DNA from 2 places in the Ligilactobacillus acidipiscis genome. Region 2 is predicted to be linked to the other one. Evidence: predicted binding sites of a transcription regulator. Region 2 holds the regulator's gene; the other holds the start of a gene.

Region 1 (8,595 bases), 280 kb from region 2:
TTGAAGTTGTGATATTGACTGTTCCATCTCCAGTTGCACAGCGCGTTACTGACGAACTTGTGTCTGCCGGTGTTAAGGGTATCCTGAACTTTACACCTTTGCGTGTGACTGTTCAAGACGGAGTTCGCATTCAAAACGTTGATTTGACTAACGAATTACAAACTTTGATCTATTTTTTAAATCATGTTGATCAACAGGATGGATAAGTGAGACTATTTATGGTTGAACTAATTGATAAAAAATCGTAGGAATTTACCGATCTTGGTAAACTCCTACGATTTTTTAGTTAAGTAACTAAAGGTTGAAAGTTAATTTTTAGTGCCTTTGCCTGTCAGCTCAAGCTATAAATGTCTTTAATTAGTCAACTGACCAGTTCGTTGCTGTGAAAGATTTCTTGCAGATCATTGGGTAAAGAATTGATAAATCGACTGCATAATCCCGTGATAAAAAAATCAGCGGTTTTTTCACAATGTTCTGCTAAAGCAAAAAGCAACTGTTTTACAGCTTGTAAAAGTGGGATGTCCGCGAGAAACTGATTGGCCGCATAGAAAATGCCGCCTAAGGTTTTCGGATCGTTCTCCTGTCGCTGGATCATAGCCAACAGATCGTAAGCTAAAAATGTCAGCGCCACATGGCCGCACAAGCCATCATAACTTTGCGTTTGGGTCTGGTCATACTGCAGGTATTGTTTTAAAGTCTTGAAACCACACTCGATCTGCCATCTCCGGGCATATAATTGAATGACCGCTTCCGGTGTCAGACTAAGTTTAGAAGTTGCCAAAGCAATGTAGTGTCCCTTGTCCGTGCGATTTTGGATAAAGACTATTTTTAAGCGCAGGTGGTCCTCGTTATCGGTCTCAACGACCGTACTGTAGAGATAGTTATCATGGATCCGATATTTTGAACCTTTAAAGCGTTGAAACAGCATTGGAACACTGTAACGGCGCCCGCGATATTTAAAATAAGTTTTTGAAGTGTTTTTTAACCGACCAACAGCAGCGAGACCTAATTCTTGAAATTGCTTGAAAGCTTTGGGATAGGCGTACCAACTGTCAAAGAGGACATAGCTGGCCTTGACCCCGGTTTTTAGAACTTGAGCTACTAATTCAACGGCGACTTCATTCATGTGCCGTTTAGCCTGAGCATAACGTTGGGCCGCTAAGGTCCGCTGATCAGTTGTTTGTGGTTCACGGCCGATCCGATTCTTAGCTTTGTCTGATGACATCAAAGCGAAATTCAGGGGCAGGAAAGTATTGCCGTCACTCCAACCGATCGTCAAGCCGCGAAAACCCTTGACATAGCGCGGCTGTCCTTGCGGTGCAGCATGATCATAAACATTCGCCAATAGTTCAGTCTTTTTTGAATGAGCTCGTTTGAATAAAGTGTCATCAATGATCAAGGCCGCTTTTCGGCGTAAGTCGATAAAAGGACTGAGTTCCGCGATCTGGTTCCGTCCGGCCAAGCTGACCAGCCGCTGCCAGTTGATATGGCGGTCATTTAAAAAGTTGCGGACCGTTTTCTTCGAAAAAGCAGTCGGAGTTGCGGATCGGTTCAAGGTCAAACGTTGGAACAAAGTCAGTAAGATCCAGCTGACAAGTTTGGTCAGTTTGATCCCACGGACACGATAGGCATTGGACTGACGTAATACCTGGGCGAAATCGATCACCTGCAAGAATTTGTGAAAACGTGCCATTAAAGTGGTTTTATTTTGAGTTGATTGTTGTATACTGGAAGTGGACATAAATTACTCTCCTTTATTAGTTTTTGACGACTCAATTATAGGACGCAGAGTAAATTGTGTCTATTTTATTAACAAAAACCCGTGATACAACAAGCAGCACAAGTATTCTTTAACTTTCAACCTTTAGTTAAGTAACTAAAGGTTGAAAGTTAATTTTTAGTGCCTTTGCCTGTCAGCTCAAGCTATAAATGTCTTTAATTAGTCAACTGACCAGTTCGTTGCTGTGAAAGATTTCTTGCAGATCATTGGGTAAAGAATTGATAAATCGACTGCATAATCCCGTGATAAAAAAATCAGCGGTTTTTTCACAATGTTCTGCTAAAGCAAAAAGCAACTGTTTTACAGCTTGTAAAAGTGGGATGTCCGCGAGAAACTGATTGGCCGCATAGAAAATGCCGCCTAAGGTTTTCGGATCGTTCTCCTGTCGCTGGATCATAGCCAACAGATCGTAAGCTAAAAATGTCAGCGCCACATGGCCGCACAAGCCATCATAACTTTGCGTTTGGGTCTGGTCATACTGCAGGTATTGTTTTAAAGTCTTGAAACCACACTCGATCTGCCATCTCCGGGCATATAATTGAATGACCGCTTCCGGTGTCAGACTAAGTTTAGAAGTTGCCAAAGCAATGTAGTGTCCCTTGTCCGTGCGATTTTGGATAAAGACTATTTTTAAGCGCAGGTGGTCCTCGTTATCGGTCTCAACGACCGTACTGTAGAGATAGTTATCATGGATCCGATATTTTGAACCTTTAAAGCGTTGAAACAGCATTGGAACACTGTAACGGCGCCCGCGATATTTAAAATAAGTTTTTGAAGTGTTTTTTAACCGACCAACAGCAGCGAGACCTAATTCTTGAAATTGCTTGAAAGCTTTGGGATAGGCGTACCAACTGTCAAAGAGGACATAGCTGGCCTTGACCCCGGTTTTTAGAACTTGAGCTACTAATTCAACGGCGACTTCATTCATGTGCCGTTTAGCCTGAGCATAACGTTGGGCCGCTAAGGTCCGCTGATCAGTTGTTTGTGGTTCACGGCCGATCCGATTCTTAGCTTTGTCTGATGACATCAAAGCGAAATTCAGGGGCAGGAAAGTATTGCCGTCACTCCAACCGATCGTCAAGCCGCGAAAACCCTTGACATAGCGCGGCTGTCCTTGCGGTGCAGCATGATCATAAACATTCGCCAATAGTTCAGTCTTTTTTGAATGAGCTCGTTTGAATAAAGTGTCATCAATGATCAAGGCCGCTTTTCGGCGTAAGTCGATAAAAGGACTGAGTTCCGCGATCTGGTTCCGTCCGGCCAAGCTGACCAGCCGCTGCCAGTTGATATGGCGGTCATTTAAAAAGTTGCGGACCGTTTTCTTCGAAAAAGCAGTCGGAGTTGCGGATCGGTTCAAGGTCAAACGTTGGAACAAAGTCAGTAAGATCCAGCTGACAAGTTTGGTCAGTTTGATCCCACGGACACGATAGGCATTGGACTGACGTAATACCTGGGCGAAATCGATCACCTGCAAGAATTTGTGAAAACGTGCCATTAAAGTGGTTTTATTTTGAGTTGATTGTTGTATACTGGAAGTGGACATAAATTACTCTCCTTTATTAGTTTTTGACGACTCAATTATAGGACGCAGAGTAAATTGTGTCTATTTTATTAACAAAAACCCGTGATACAACAAGCAGCACAAGTATTCTTTAACTTTCAACCTTTAGTTAAGTAACAAGACTAGCAAGTTCATCAAAATATGAGTCGCCATAGAGCCTTGGATCTTACCAGTTCTTTCATAGACTAAACAAAATATTAAACCGATGGCTGTATACGTTAAAAAGTGACCGTCTCCATGTCCTAGTGCGAAAAGAAGGCTGGAAAAAAGAGCTGTCTGCCACGGTTTGAACCAATAACTAAAATTGCCGAATAATACTTTACGGTAAATTAATTCTTCGATAATTGGTTCGGTGAACACAATAACTAGCAGATAATACGGGTATTTACCGGCAACCGCCATTAATTGACTGGTGTTTTCAGAAATAACAGGTTGTTGCAAAAACGCAGTTTCAAACCACAGCAAAACTCGCTGTACGGTCAAAACGATGATCACACCGCCAAGCATCCATAAAAGTGACTGCCAAATAACTGCTTTCTTTTCTTCTAATTTGTTTTTGTATTTAAAGTGGAGTGTCAGCCAAATCAAACTAATTGCTCCCAAAAGATTTAGAATAGTCTGAACTGGATACAAAAGATCATTATTGTGGATAAATTGAAAAGCTATTTGCTGAAGCAGGATCAAAATAAAATACCCCAGCAATAGACTTAATGAATTGGATTTTAGTTTCAATTATAGGTCTCCTTTTTGATGCTTCAGTCATTATAGCATAATCTTTTTGGCAAATTAGCACTCGAAGCAAGAGAGTGACAAAAAGTACTTGCATTTTAAAAATAAAGTGTTTATTATAATAACTGTAATTTAATTAGCACTTGGATGTGCTGAGTGCTAAAAATATATTGGAGGGATCTAGAGTGCTGAAACCATTAGGAGACAGAGTTATTCTTGAAGTTCAAGAAGAAGAAGAACAAACAGTTGGTGGGATCGTTTTAGCAAGCAATGCTAAAGAGAAGCCGCAAACTGGTAAAGTCGTTGCTGTGGGCGCTGGTCGTGTTCTTGACAACGGCGAAAAGAGTGTACCAGAAGTAAAGGCTGGGGACTCAGTGATCTATGATAAATATGCAGGAACTGAAGTAACATATGAAGGCAGCAAGTATTTAGTAGTCCGTGCCAACGATATTGTTGCTGTGATCGACTAGACTTTTAGTTAACGCGTAGAACTCTAATTTTTTGATGAGGTGAAATTAATGGCTAAAGAAATTAAATTTTCAGAAGACGCACGAGCAAAAATGCTTGCTGGTGTAGATAAATTAGCAAATACAGTAAAATCAACTATTGGACCAAAAGGCCGGAATGTAGTTTTGGAACAAACATACGGTTCTCCAACTATCACTAATGATGGTGTTACGATCGCTAAAGACATCGAATTAGAGGATCATTTCGAAAACATGGGAGCTAAACTTGTTTCGGAAGTTGCATCCAAGACAAATGATATTGCTGGTGACGGGACTACAACAGCTACCGTCTTGGCTCAAGCAATCGTTACAGAAGGTATGAAGAATGTGACAGCTGGTGCCAACCCTGTTGGGATCAGAACCGGTATCGATAAAGCTACTAAGACTGCTGTTGAAGCTTTGCATGAAATGTCTCATGATGTTTCTTCCAAGAGTGACATCAGCCAAATCGCCGCCGTTTCATCTGCAAGTGAAGAAACCGGTAATTTGATTGCTGAAGCTATGGAAAAAGTTGGTAATGACGGTGTTATTACTATTGAAGAATCAAAGGGTATCGAAACTTCCTTAGATGTTGTTGAAGGTATGCAATTTGATCGCGGCTATCTTTCACAATATATGGTAACTGACGAAGATAAGATGGAAGCTAATTTGGACAATCCATACATTTTGATCACTGACAAGAAGATCTCAAATATTCAAGACATCTTGCCATTGTTACAAAATATCGTACAACAAGGCCGTCCATTGTTGATCATTGCTGATGACATCGAAGGCGAAGCATTGCCGACATTGGTTTTGAACAAGATCCGCGGAACATTTAACGTAGTTGCTGTTAAGGCTCCTGGTTTTGGTGACCGACGTAAAGAAATGTTGCAAGATATTGCTGTTTTAACTGGTGGTACAGTTATTACTGAAGATTTAGGCTTACAGCTTAAAGATACTACTATCGACCAATTAGGTACTGCAGGCAAAGTCACTGTAGATAAGGAAAATACAACTATTGTTGAAGGCTCTGGCGATAAAGATCAGATCGCAGAACGTGTTGCACAAATCAAAAAACAGATCGGTGAAACAACATCTGACTTTGATCGTGAAAAATTACAAGAACGTTTGGCTAAGTTGTCTGGCGGTGTTGCTGTAGTTAAAGTCGGTGCCGCAACAGAAACTGAATTGAAAGAACGTAAATACCGGATCGAAGATGCTTTGAACTCAACGCGTGCCGCTGTTGAAGAAGGCTTTGTACCTGGTGGTGGTACTGCTTTGGTCAACGTTATTGATAAAGTTGCCGCTTTAAAGGAATCCGGCGATGTTCAGACTGGTATCAACATTGTCAAGCGCGCCTTGGAAGAACCAGTTCGTCAAATCGCATTTAACGCTGGTTTAGAAGGTTCTGTCATTGTAGAAAAATTGAAGAGTAAAAAGCCTGGTATCGGATTCAATGCTGCTACAGGCGAATGGCAAGACATGATCAAAGCCGGGATCGTTGACCCAACTAAGGTCACTCGTTATGCTTTGCAAAATGCCGCTTCCGTTGCTGCTTTACTTTTAACTACTGAAGCAGTTGTTGCTGATAAGCCAGAAGCAAAAGATGATTCTGCTGCCGCACCACAACCAGGTGCCGGTATGGGCGGAATGATGTAAATCATTAAAAATTATTTTAAAGCTGAGGAATTTTTTCCTTGGCTTTTTTTAATGAAAAAATTCCTCAGATCCTTTCATGAAGCGGTTTTTGATATTTTATTAAATTGAGCAAATTTTTTTTAAAAATTTGCTTGCAAGTTATATGGAGAATGGAGTAATATTAAATTTGCTAAAATGACCATTTGAAAATAAAAGTTAGTGGATGATGGTGATATTCCGTAACGATTTGTTGTAGAATTAGGGCGTTTAGATCAGTAATAAAATTTCTTAACGTTTAAAGGAGTAAAAATTATGTGGCGTTACTTAAAACGGCTGTTGATCGGTAAACCTTTAAAAACAGCCGATGAAGGTGTCCAATCATTGACCAAATTTAAAGCACTGGCTTTGCTTTCTTCTGATGCGTTGTCTTCAGTGGCATACGGGACTGAACAGATAACGACAACTTTAATTGTTCTATCTGCAGCTGCAGTTTGGTATTCAGTGCCTGCGGCTGCGATCGTTTTAATTTTATTATTCGCTATTACGATGTCTTATAGACAGATCATTCATGCATATCCATCAGGTGGTGGAGCATATGTGGTTGCAACGAAAAACTGGGGTTCAAGTGCCGGTCTAGTTGCTGGGGGCTCTTTGTTAGTCGATTATATGTTGACGGTTGCCGTTTCAGTGACCTCAGGAACAGAAGCAATAACTTCTGCGCTTCCTGTTTTACGACCGCATGCAATATTGATTTCAGTGTTGATCGTTCTTTTTATTATGACGCTGAATTTAAGAGGAATGCGTGAGTCTGCCTCTTTCCTCACTGTGCCGGTTTATTTGTTTGTGGTGATGATCGCTGTAATGATCATTTGGGGGGGTGTCAATATTGCTACAGGCAACATTGACTATCATGCTACTGCTAGTCTAGGTGCACCTGTCAAAGGAATGACGCTTGTTTTGTTCTTACGCGCGTTTTCAGCAGGTTCTTCCTCATTGACTGGTGTTGAAGCTATCAGTAATGCAGTTCCTAATTTTAACCGTCCAAAAAGAAAAAATGCTGCCAACACTTTGGCGATCATGGCATTGATCTTAGCTGTCTTTTTTGCAAGTATTACTTTCTTAAGTTATTATTTGGGGATCTTGCCGAACAGCCACGAAACAGTTTTGTCACAAATCGCGGAGACTATTTTTGGGCATGGAGTGATGTATTATCTATTACAATTAGCAACCGCAATGATTTTAGCAGTTGCTGCTAATACTGGGTTTTCTGCTTTTCCGATTTTGGCTTATAACTTAGCGAAGGACAAATATATGCCGCGTATGTTCATGGATAAAGGTGACCGCTTAGGCTATTCCAATGGGATAGTTGCTTTAGCAGTTGGGGCGATCGTATTGATCTTTATCTTCCATGGTCAAACTAACTTATTGATACCATTATATGCTGTGGGTGTTTTTGTGCCGTTTACTTTATCGCAATCGGGAATGATTATCCATTGGTTCCGAGAACGTGGTAAAAATTGGATTTTAAACACTATTTTTAATTTTCTAGGAGCAATAATTTCATTGGCTTTAGTCATCTTTTTGTTCTGGCTGCATTTTTCAAATGTTTGGCCTTATCTGATCATCATGCCTGTTTTGCTGTTTACGTTCTACCGAATAAAAAAACATTATCAGCAGGTAGCAGAACAGCTCCGTGTTAATTCACAGGTTCAGCAGCTGCATGATTATAGCGGATCGACTGTGATCGTCTTAGTCAGTTCAGTGACTCACGTTACGACTGGTGCAATCAATTATGCTCGTTCTATTGGGGATAACGTGATCGCAATGCATGTTTCCTTTGATACAGATCCGAAGAAGGAACATAAGACAGCTAAGGAATTCAAACAAGCTTTTCCAGAGGTCAGGTTTGTCGATCTTCATTCTTCATATCGTTCTGTTGTTAGCCCAGTTATTCGTTTTTGTGATGTGATCGCGAAAAATTCTGGTGAACGCAATGATTCTGTGACGGTTCTGGTTCCGCAATTTGTACCGCGTAAACCATGGCAAAATTTCTTGCATAATCAAACCGCATTGAGATTGAGAAACTCATTGAACACTAGAGAGAATATTATTGTCGCTACCTACAATTACCATTTGAAAAAATAGAAAAAAAGCTATGCAACTAGCTGGCACGTTTAACGTGTTCACTAGCTGCATAGCTTTTTTTAGTAACGAGCATTTTTATTACCAAGGTCGTAAGGTAGTTCATGGTAAACTTGCGGTCCTTTATCAATAGTGGCTTGCGCGTTCAAAAAGTCATTGATCAGTGCAGCTTTTTCTTCATATTCTGGGGTGTTCAAAACAATTTTAAGCGCAACCTTATCTGTATATTGGGTGTCTATCGTAGCAATTTTTTGTTC
Region 2 (8,595 bases):
TTATTGTCGGTTTTAATGTTCGTCCTACACCGCGTGCCCGTGCTCAAGCCGAGTCTGATAAAGTTGATATTCGTTTGCATAATGTTATTTATAAAGCAATCGATGAGATAGAGACTGCTATGAAGGGAATGCTTGAACCCGAATATGAAGAAAAAATCACAGGTCAAGTTGAGATCCGTGAGACTTATAAAGTTTCTAAGCTTGGTACGATCGGTGGCGGTTTTGTCACTAACGGTTATATCCAACGCGATAGTGGTGTCCGTGTGATCCGTGATGGTATTGTGATTTATGAGGGTAATTTGGCTAGTTTGAAACGTTTTAAAGATGATGTTAAACAAGTTAAACAAGGTTATGAATGCGGCTTGATGATCGAAAAATATAATGATATCAAGGTTGGAGATCAAATCGAGTCATATATTATGGAAGAAGTACCAGTTCGATAATAGCTGACTGACGGCTATTATTAACCTTGAAAAGAATTTAAGGGAGGATAATGATGGCACAACAGATACGTGTTGGCAGATTAGCGCAAGAAATTCAGCGTGAAGTCAATGATATATTGCAAAAACGTGTCCGTGATCCACGTATTCAAGGTGTGACGATCACAGGCGTTGATGTCACTGGTGATCTGCAGCAGGCGACAATATATTACAGTATTTTGTCTGATTTGGCTTCTGATCAGGAGAAAACAGCCAAGGGCTTAAAAAGGGCCACAGGTTTGATCAGAGGAGAACTGGGACATAGATTAAGTATTTATGTTACTCCAGAAATTGAATTCAAACAGGATAAATCAGAACGATATGGTGAGCATATTGATGAATTGTTGCGTAAGCTGCATCAGGAGGAACAATAGATATTACTGAAGGTGTTTTGATGGATAACTAGAAAAATCAAGTTGTCCCATACCTAAAACATCTTTGACGACAGGTCGCTGCAAAACATTGTTTTGTAGCGGTTTTCTTTTAAAAAAAGACGCGGTTGCTTTTAAAGTAAACCAATTTTAGAACAGAAAAAATTAGTGACCAAAAATGAGGGGATTTTGATGGAAGGTATTTTGCCTTTATATAAAGAAAGAGGAATGACAAGTAATGACGCAGTTTTCAAGTGCAGGAAAATCTTCAAAACAGGTAAAGTTGGTCATTCAGGAACACTAGATCCTAATGTTGATGGCGTTTTACCAATATGTATTGGAAAAGCAACCAAGGTCGTTAACTATTTAATGGATTCTGGTAAAATATATCAAGGAGAGATCACATTAGGATTTGCGACCGAAACTGAAGATCTTGAAGGAAAAATTATTACTAAAGAAGAAATTGAAAAACGAATATCTGCCGACCAAATAGACGAAAAGATGAGAGAGTTGACGGGTACGCAGATTCAGATCCCACCGATGTACTCAGCTATTAAAGTTAACGGCCGCCGTCTATACGATTACGCTCGGCACAATGAACCGGTCAAACGGCCTGAGCGTCAAGTGACCGTAGACTATTTCAAACAAACCAGTCCAACAGTTTACGATCAGGAAAAAAAACAACAAAAAATCTTTTTTGAAGTTGGTTGTCAAAAGGGGACATATGTACGGACACTAGCGGTTGATTTAGGGAAAAAATTGGGTGTACCTGCAGTGATGTCTGACTTAACTAGACTAAAAAGTGGTGGTTTTTCAATTGAGGAATCGATTAGCTTAAAAAAGTTAAGTGAAATGGATGAACAACAGCTGGAACAAATTTTAAAGCCCGTCAGTCACGCCTTGAAAAAATATCCGCAGTACGAATTATCTGTTGATGAATGGAAGATCATTCAAAATGGCGGCTTTTTAAGTCCCGAAAGTGTGCAAAACCAACTTAAAGGTGAACTGCAAAACAAACTTGTTTTGTTTTATGAGGGGCGTGCACGGTGTGTTTATTTTTACAACAGGCCTAAAAAAAGATATCAACCTGAGCAAATGATAGATTTAGTCTGAAAGAGGAATGAAAATGCAAGTTATTAATTTATCAGAGCCATACGATAAAGACCTAATACCTTCTGAACCAATTGTTCTAGCATTAGGTTTTTTTGACGGCGTCCACCGTGGACATCAAAGGGTTATTAAGACTGCTAAAAAAATAGCCCAAGAAAAAAACATTAAGTTAGCAGTCATGACCTTTGATCGTTATCCAAAAATTGCCTATCAAGATCTTGATCCAGCAAAGGTACGCTATTTGACGCTCTTGAATCGTAAACTAGAATTATTTTCAAAAATTGGTGTTGACCTAACTTACGTAGTTGAATTTAATCAAAATTTAGTACCAATGAGTCCAAAAGATTTTGTAAATAAATATATAGTTGGTTTGAATGTAGTTGAAGCAGTGGCGGGGGTTGATTTTACTTATGGCAAAGCCAGTGTGGCGAACATGAAAACTTTAGTTGATTATGCAGCTGGTAGATTTAGGGTATGTGAAGTGCCAGAGTTGCAAGACGGTTCTGAAAAAGTGGGCTCGACACAAATCAAGCATGCTTTAGATCAAGGAAAAATGATGAAAGTCAATGAATTGTTAGGTTATCCTTTTGAAATTTCGGGTACTGTTGTTCATGGTAAAGCACGTGGGCTAAAGTTAGGTTTTCCCACGATCAATGTTGATAGTGCCTTGCGGCAAAAACTTCCGGCGATCGGTGTCTATGCAGTTAAAGTGAATATAGATAATGAATGGTTCGATGGAATGGCTTCTGTTAGTCACAACGAAACTTTTGGGCCCAGCAATGATTTGACTGTTGAAATTAATTTGTTCGATGTTAAGCGTGATTTCTATGATAAAAATGTGAGAGTTCAATGGTTCAAGTACTTACGCTCCTCAGTCAAGTTTTCAGGTGTCGAGGAATTGATTAACCAAATGAAAAAAGATGAAAAAAAATCTCGTGAATTTTTGCAGGATAAGTCCCCAGTAGAAGCTTTAACACAAGCTTGTAAGGCTAAATGAAAAGTTCGCAAAAAACATTGACTTTTCTTGACGTTTCAGTTAATGTCGTGTATATTAATAATTGACTTAGCACTCAAGAGTGTTAAGTGCTAAAAAAGAGGTGATTGTGATGTTAACAGAAAGACAATTACTGATTTTGGAGACGATCATTCAGGACTATGCTAATGTCGGTCAGCCGATCGGCTCGAAAAAATTGCAAGAGCAATTACCTGTACATGTCAGTTCTGCGACGATCAGGAATGAGATGGCTGTTTTAGAGCAAGCTGGGTATATTATGAAAGAACATTTAAGTTCTGGAAGAGTTCCATCGTTAAGCGGTTATCGCTACTATATCGATAATTTGGTCAAGCCGACTAAAATCGATCAAAGCGCCCTGGAAGTTATTCATAGTGCACTGGCTAACAATTTTTCGAAGGTCGACGAAATCATTGCTATGTCTGCAAGGCTTTTGTCTGAAATGACAGATTATACGGCAATTTCTTTAAAACCTGGTTCGAAAGATGTCAAGCTTGAAGGATTTCGTTTGGTGCCTTTGGGCAGTTCCCAGGTAATGTTGATCATGGTAACTAATGATGGCACTGTGGACAGCCAAGTCTACAATGTACCCTTGGGTATCCATGGTGATCAATTAGAAGCGGTCGTTCGTTTGATCAATGAAGAAGTTGTTGGCTTACCGATTGAAGAAGTGAGTGCTAGGCTGCAATCGAATGCGCCTAAGCTACGTAATTATTTACGTGAATCGATCAGTTTGCTAGATGTCTTTGATAATGTATTGAGTCGGGCTTTTCATCAGCAAGTCTTTGTCGACGGCAAGAAAAACTTGTTGAATTATTTGACCAGCGATAATATTGAGCAGTTCAAATCGATTTATAGTTTTGTCGATCACAGCTCTAGTTTAGGTGAACTCTTGAATACTAAACGTGATTTGGCTGTGATGATCGGTGATGAATTAGCGGATGATAATGTGTTGACCGATTATAGTCTGATTTCTGCTAAATATCACGATGGTAATAATGGCGAAGGTTTAATTGCCATTCTAGGACCAACAAACATGCAATATTCTAAGGCCTTGGGTTTAATTGATGCGTTGCGGTCTGAACTATCACAGCGGCTCAGCAATTATTATCGTGACTTTAATGATTAAAGAAAAGGGGTGTTAATTTGGCCGATGAAAAAAATTTGAGCGAAAAACCTGAGAAAGTAAAGAAAGACTCTGCTTCAGATGCTGCAGTGAAACAACCAGAAGATGGCAACAAAGCAGTTAATAATGAAGAAGCTCAAACAAAAAAGATTGATACAAAACAAGCTAAAATAGATGAACTATCCCAAAAGCTGGATGAGACAGAAGATAAGTATTTACGTGCAGAAGCCGAGATAGTTAATATGCAAAACCGCTATAAAAAAGAGCAGGAACGCTTGTTAAGATATCAAGGTCAAGAGATTGCAAAGGCAATTTTGCCGGCTGTTGATAATTTGAAACGTGCTTTAGAAATTGAAGTTGATGATAAAAGCTCTAAGCAGTTGAAAAAGGGCGTAGAAATGGTTGCCAACGATATTCAAAACGCACTTTCAAACAATCACGTCGTTAAAATGAATTCTTTGAATGAAAAGTTTGACCCTAACTTCCATCAGGCTGTTAAAACAGTGCCAGTGCAAAAAGGGCAAAAAGCAGACACAGTTGTTGAAGTTTATCAAGAAGGATATATGCTTAAAGACCGTGTCTTAAGGCCTGCAATGGTAGTTGTTGCACAATAAATAATGTTATTAAAAATATTGAAAAATTAATTTTTAAGAGAGGTAGAATTGTATGTCAAAAGTTATTGGTATTGATTTAGGGACCACAAACTCTGCAGTTGCTGTTCTTGAAGGTAAAGATGCAAAGATCATCACTAATCCTGAAGGAAATCGGACAACTCCTTCTGTAGTGTCCTTTAAAGATGGTGAAACACAAGTTGGTGAAGTTGCTAAACGCCAGGCCATCACTAACCCAGATACAGTTTCTTCGATCAAGAGTCACATGGGAGAAGAAAATTATAAAGTTTCGGTCAACGGCAAGGAATATACTCCACAAGAAATTTCTGCTATGATTTTACAACACATTAAAAATTATGCAGAATCATATTTGGGTGAATCAGTTTCTCAAGCAGTTATTACTGTTCCTGCATACTTTAATGATTCACAACGTCAAGCAACTAAAGACGCTGGTAAAATTGCTGGTCTGAAAGTTGAAAGAATTGTTAACGAACCTACTGCTGCGGCTTTAGCTTATGGTTTAGATAAAACTGACAAAGACGAAAAGATCATGGTTTATGACCTTGGTGGTGGTACATTTGATGTTTCTATCCTTGAATTAGGTGATGGGGTATTCCAAGTACTTTCTACTAATGGTGATACACACCTTGGTGGTGATGATTTCGATAATAAGATCATCAACTGGTTAGTTGATAACTTTAAACAAGAAAATGGGATCGACCTTTCTAAGGACAAGATGGCAATGCAACGTTTAAAGGATGCTGCTGAAAAAGCTAAAAAAGACCTTTCTGGTATTTCTTCAGCCCAAATTTCTTTGCCATTTATTACTGCTGGACAAGCAGGGCCTTTGCATTTGGAAACAACATTGACACGTGCTAAGTTTAATGAATTAACAGCTGATTTGGTTGAAAGAACACGTATTCCTGTTCGAAATGCCCTATCTGATGCTGATTTGTCGACTGGTGATATTGATGAAGTTATTTTGGTCGGCGGTTCAACACGTATCCCTGCTGTTAAGGAATTAGTTGAAAAAGAAACTGGTCATCAACCAAACGAATCGGTTAACCCTGACGAAGCTGTCGCTTTAGGTGCTGCTATTCAAGCCGGTGTGATCACTGGTGATGTTAAGGATGTTGTTTTACTTGATGTTACACCACTTTCATTAGGTATTGAAACAATGGGCGGTGTCTTCACTAAGTTGATCGATCGTAATACTACGATCCCAACATCGAAGTCACAGACATTTTCAACGGCTGCAGATAACCAACCAGCTGTAGATATTCATGTTTTACAAGGTGAACGTCCAATGGCTGCAGATAATAAGACATTAGGTCGTTTCCAATTGACAGATATTCCTGCTGCTCCTCGTGGTGTTCCACAGATCCAGGTTTCATTTGATATTGATAAGAACGGTATTGTTAATGTTTCTGCTAAGGACCTTGGCACAAATAAAGAACAAAAGATCACTATCAAGAGTTCTTCCGGCCTTTCTGATGAAGAAATTGATCGTATGGTCAATGAAGCTAAAGAAAACGAAGAGAACGACAAGAAGCGTAAAGAAGAAGTTGACTTGAAAAATGAAGTCGATCAACTGATCTTCCAGACGGATAAGACTTTGGATGAAGTCAAAGACAACAAAGCTGTCGGTGAAGACGAAGTTCAAAAGATCAAAGATGCTCGTGATGAGTTGAAGAAGGCTCAAGAAGCAAATAATGTTGACGACATGAAGACTAAGAAAGATGACTTAACTAAATTAGTCCAGGATATGTCAGTTAAACTTTATCAACAAGCTCAGGATGCCCAAAAAGCTCAAGACGGTGCTGCTGATAATTCGTCATCAGATAACAATGGTTCCAATGATGACGGTACCGTAAACGGTGATTTTAAAGAAGTCGATCCGGACGACAAGAACTAATTAGTTAGCTGTAATTTAAAAGGTCGAAGTCCGTTAGTGGACTTTGGCTTTTTATTTGGATATAGATGTGATAAGCTAAAGGGACGTAAGATGAATTAATTTGGAGGACGGATATGGCTGAGCAAAAAGATCCATATGAAGTTCTTGGAGTTTCCAAGGATGCTTCTGCTGATGAAATAAAGAAAGCATACCGGAAATTATCTAAGAAGTATCACCCGGATCTAAATCATGAACCGGGCGCAGAGGAAAAATTTAAAGAAGTTAACGAAGCCTATGATATTTTGGGTGATGAGAAAAAGAAAGCTCAATATGATCAATTTGGCTCAACTGACCAACAAGGCGGTTTTGGTGGTGGCGGCTTCGGCGGCTTTGACCAAGGCGGTTTTGGTGATTTTGGTGGATTTGACGATATTTTTGGTTCATTCTTTGGTGGCGGCGGCCGTGAACGAAATCAAAATGGTCCTCGTCAGGGACGCGACTTGCAATATGAGATGCATCTCACTTTTGAGGAAGCTATTTTTGGTAAGAAAACGACTGTTGATTATACGCGTGAGGCACAGTGTAAGACTTGCGGCGGGAACGGGGCTAAACCGGGCACATCGCCGGAGACTTGTTCTAAATGTGGTGGCCGTGGGTTTATTCAGGTTCAGCGTCAAACACCACTCGGACGTGTAATGACACAGCAACAATGTGATAAGTGTAACGGTACTGGTAAAGAAATCAAGGAAAAATGTGATACTTGTCATGGCACCGGTAGAGTGCAAGAAAAGCATGCAGTCGAAGTCACGGTTCCTGCAGGGGTTGAAGATGGCAATCAAATGCGTTTGCAAGGCCAAGGTGAAGCTGGTCAAAATGGCGGACCATATGGGGATCTATATATTATCTTTACCGTTGCGCCAAGCAAGATCTATAAACGTGATGGAGCAGAGATCTATTTAGATCAGGATATTTCTTTTGTACAAGCAGCACTTGGTGATGAAATTGAAGTCAAAACTGTGCATGGCAAGGTCAAACTAACGATACCTGCCGGAACACAAACTAATACTACTTTCCGTTTGCGTGGTAAGGGAGCTCCTCTTTTAAGAGGTAAGGGCAATGGTGATGAACGTGTCACTGTGAAGGTCGTTACTCCACAAAGACTTAATAAAAAGCAAAAGGAAGCATTGCATGATCTTGCAGCTGCTTCAGGAGAAAAACCATCGGGCGATGGATCATTTTTCGATAGGTTTAAAAAATAATTTTTTCTTGGGACTCTTACTCTTGGTATAGGGTCCCTTTTTTTGCGCTTGAAGAAAAAACAAGCAGTCCCTTATTGATAAAAATTGTTTAGTGAGCAGTTGACGTTACTGTTAAATTCAGCAATTGCTTTTTGTTAATAATTTATATAGAATTGAGTTATGAGATTAAATTGTTAACATGACAAGGAGATATAAATGACGATCGCAAAAGAAAAAAATGTAGAATTTGACCCAGAAGTTTCGCCAGTTAAAGCTTATATCGGTTGTGCTTGGTTTAGTGAGGAACAGGATAAATTACGGCAAGCTGGTTTGAAAGCTATTGCCAAGAACCCGTCAGTCAGTCGTAAATTTTCACATTATCCATTAGATTTCCAGTATAAAGATTTGAATGTGACCGAACATCCAGAACTTATGGATGATATTGAATGGCAAGTGCAAACATTTAGAGCTGATATTGCAGGGATCAAGGGCTCAGATATTGGTATCATGCTTTTCAATCCTAGTGATATTGACGACGGTATCGCATACGAATGCGGTGTTTTAGCTACCATGAACAAGCCGATCGTTTTGGTGATACCTGATGACGATGAAAAGCCACTGAACTTAATGATCGCTCATGGTGTTACAAGAGTGATCAAACTCTCTGAACTTGCCGACTTTGATTTCCGTCATATTACGTTAGGAACTTATATTGGCAAAGTATTTTAATGTAGGTTTGGCATAATGTTTAAGA

The links. The regulator HrcA, encoded in region 2, represses chaperone genes, less so after heat shock. The targets are predictions, from matches to a motif close to TTAGCACTCNNNNNNNNNGAGTGCTAA.
Region 1: a site for HrcA is predicted at 4,207-4,233, ahead of groES (co-chaperone GroES). Genes of this name have one in related genera too.

Annotation. Positions count from the first base shown of each region.
Region 1 is NZ_LT630287.1:897,048-905,642, forward strand. Features, by position in the region: gene BQ5903_RS04030 (redox-sensing transcriptional repressor Rex) at 1-206, shown strand, start outside; gene BQ5903_RS04035 (IS4 family transposase) at 362-1,741, opposite strand; gene BQ5903_RS04040 (IS4 family transposase) at 1,944-3,323, opposite strand; gene BQ5903_RS04045 (CPBP family intramembrane glutamic endopeptidase) at 3,447-4,073, opposite strand; gene groES (co-chaperone GroES) at 4,256-4,540, shown strand; gene groL (chaperonin GroEL) at 4,589-6,217, shown strand; gene BQ5903_RS04060 (APC family permease) at 6,509-8,341, shown strand; gene BQ5903_RS04065 (YigZ family protein) at 8,401-8,595, opposite strand, start outside.
Region 2 is NZ_LT630287.1:1,178,286-1,186,880, forward strand. Features, by position in the region: gene infB (translation initiation factor IF-2) at 1-443, shown strand, start outside; gene rbfA (30S ribosome-binding factor RbfA) at 497-853, shown strand; gene truB (tRNA pseudouridine(55) synthase TruB) at 1,043-1,963, shown strand; gene ribF (riboflavin biosynthesis protein RibF) at 1,977-2,957, shown strand; gene hrcA (heat-inducible transcriptional repressor HrcA) at 3,067-4,101, shown strand; gene grpE (nucleotide exchange factor GrpE) at 4,119-4,712, shown strand; gene dnaK (molecular chaperone DnaK) at 4,765-6,624, shown strand; gene dnaJ (molecular chaperone DnaJ) at 6,738-7,862, shown strand; gene BQ5903_RS05410 (nucleoside 2-deoxyribosyltransferase) at 8,058-8,570, shown strand.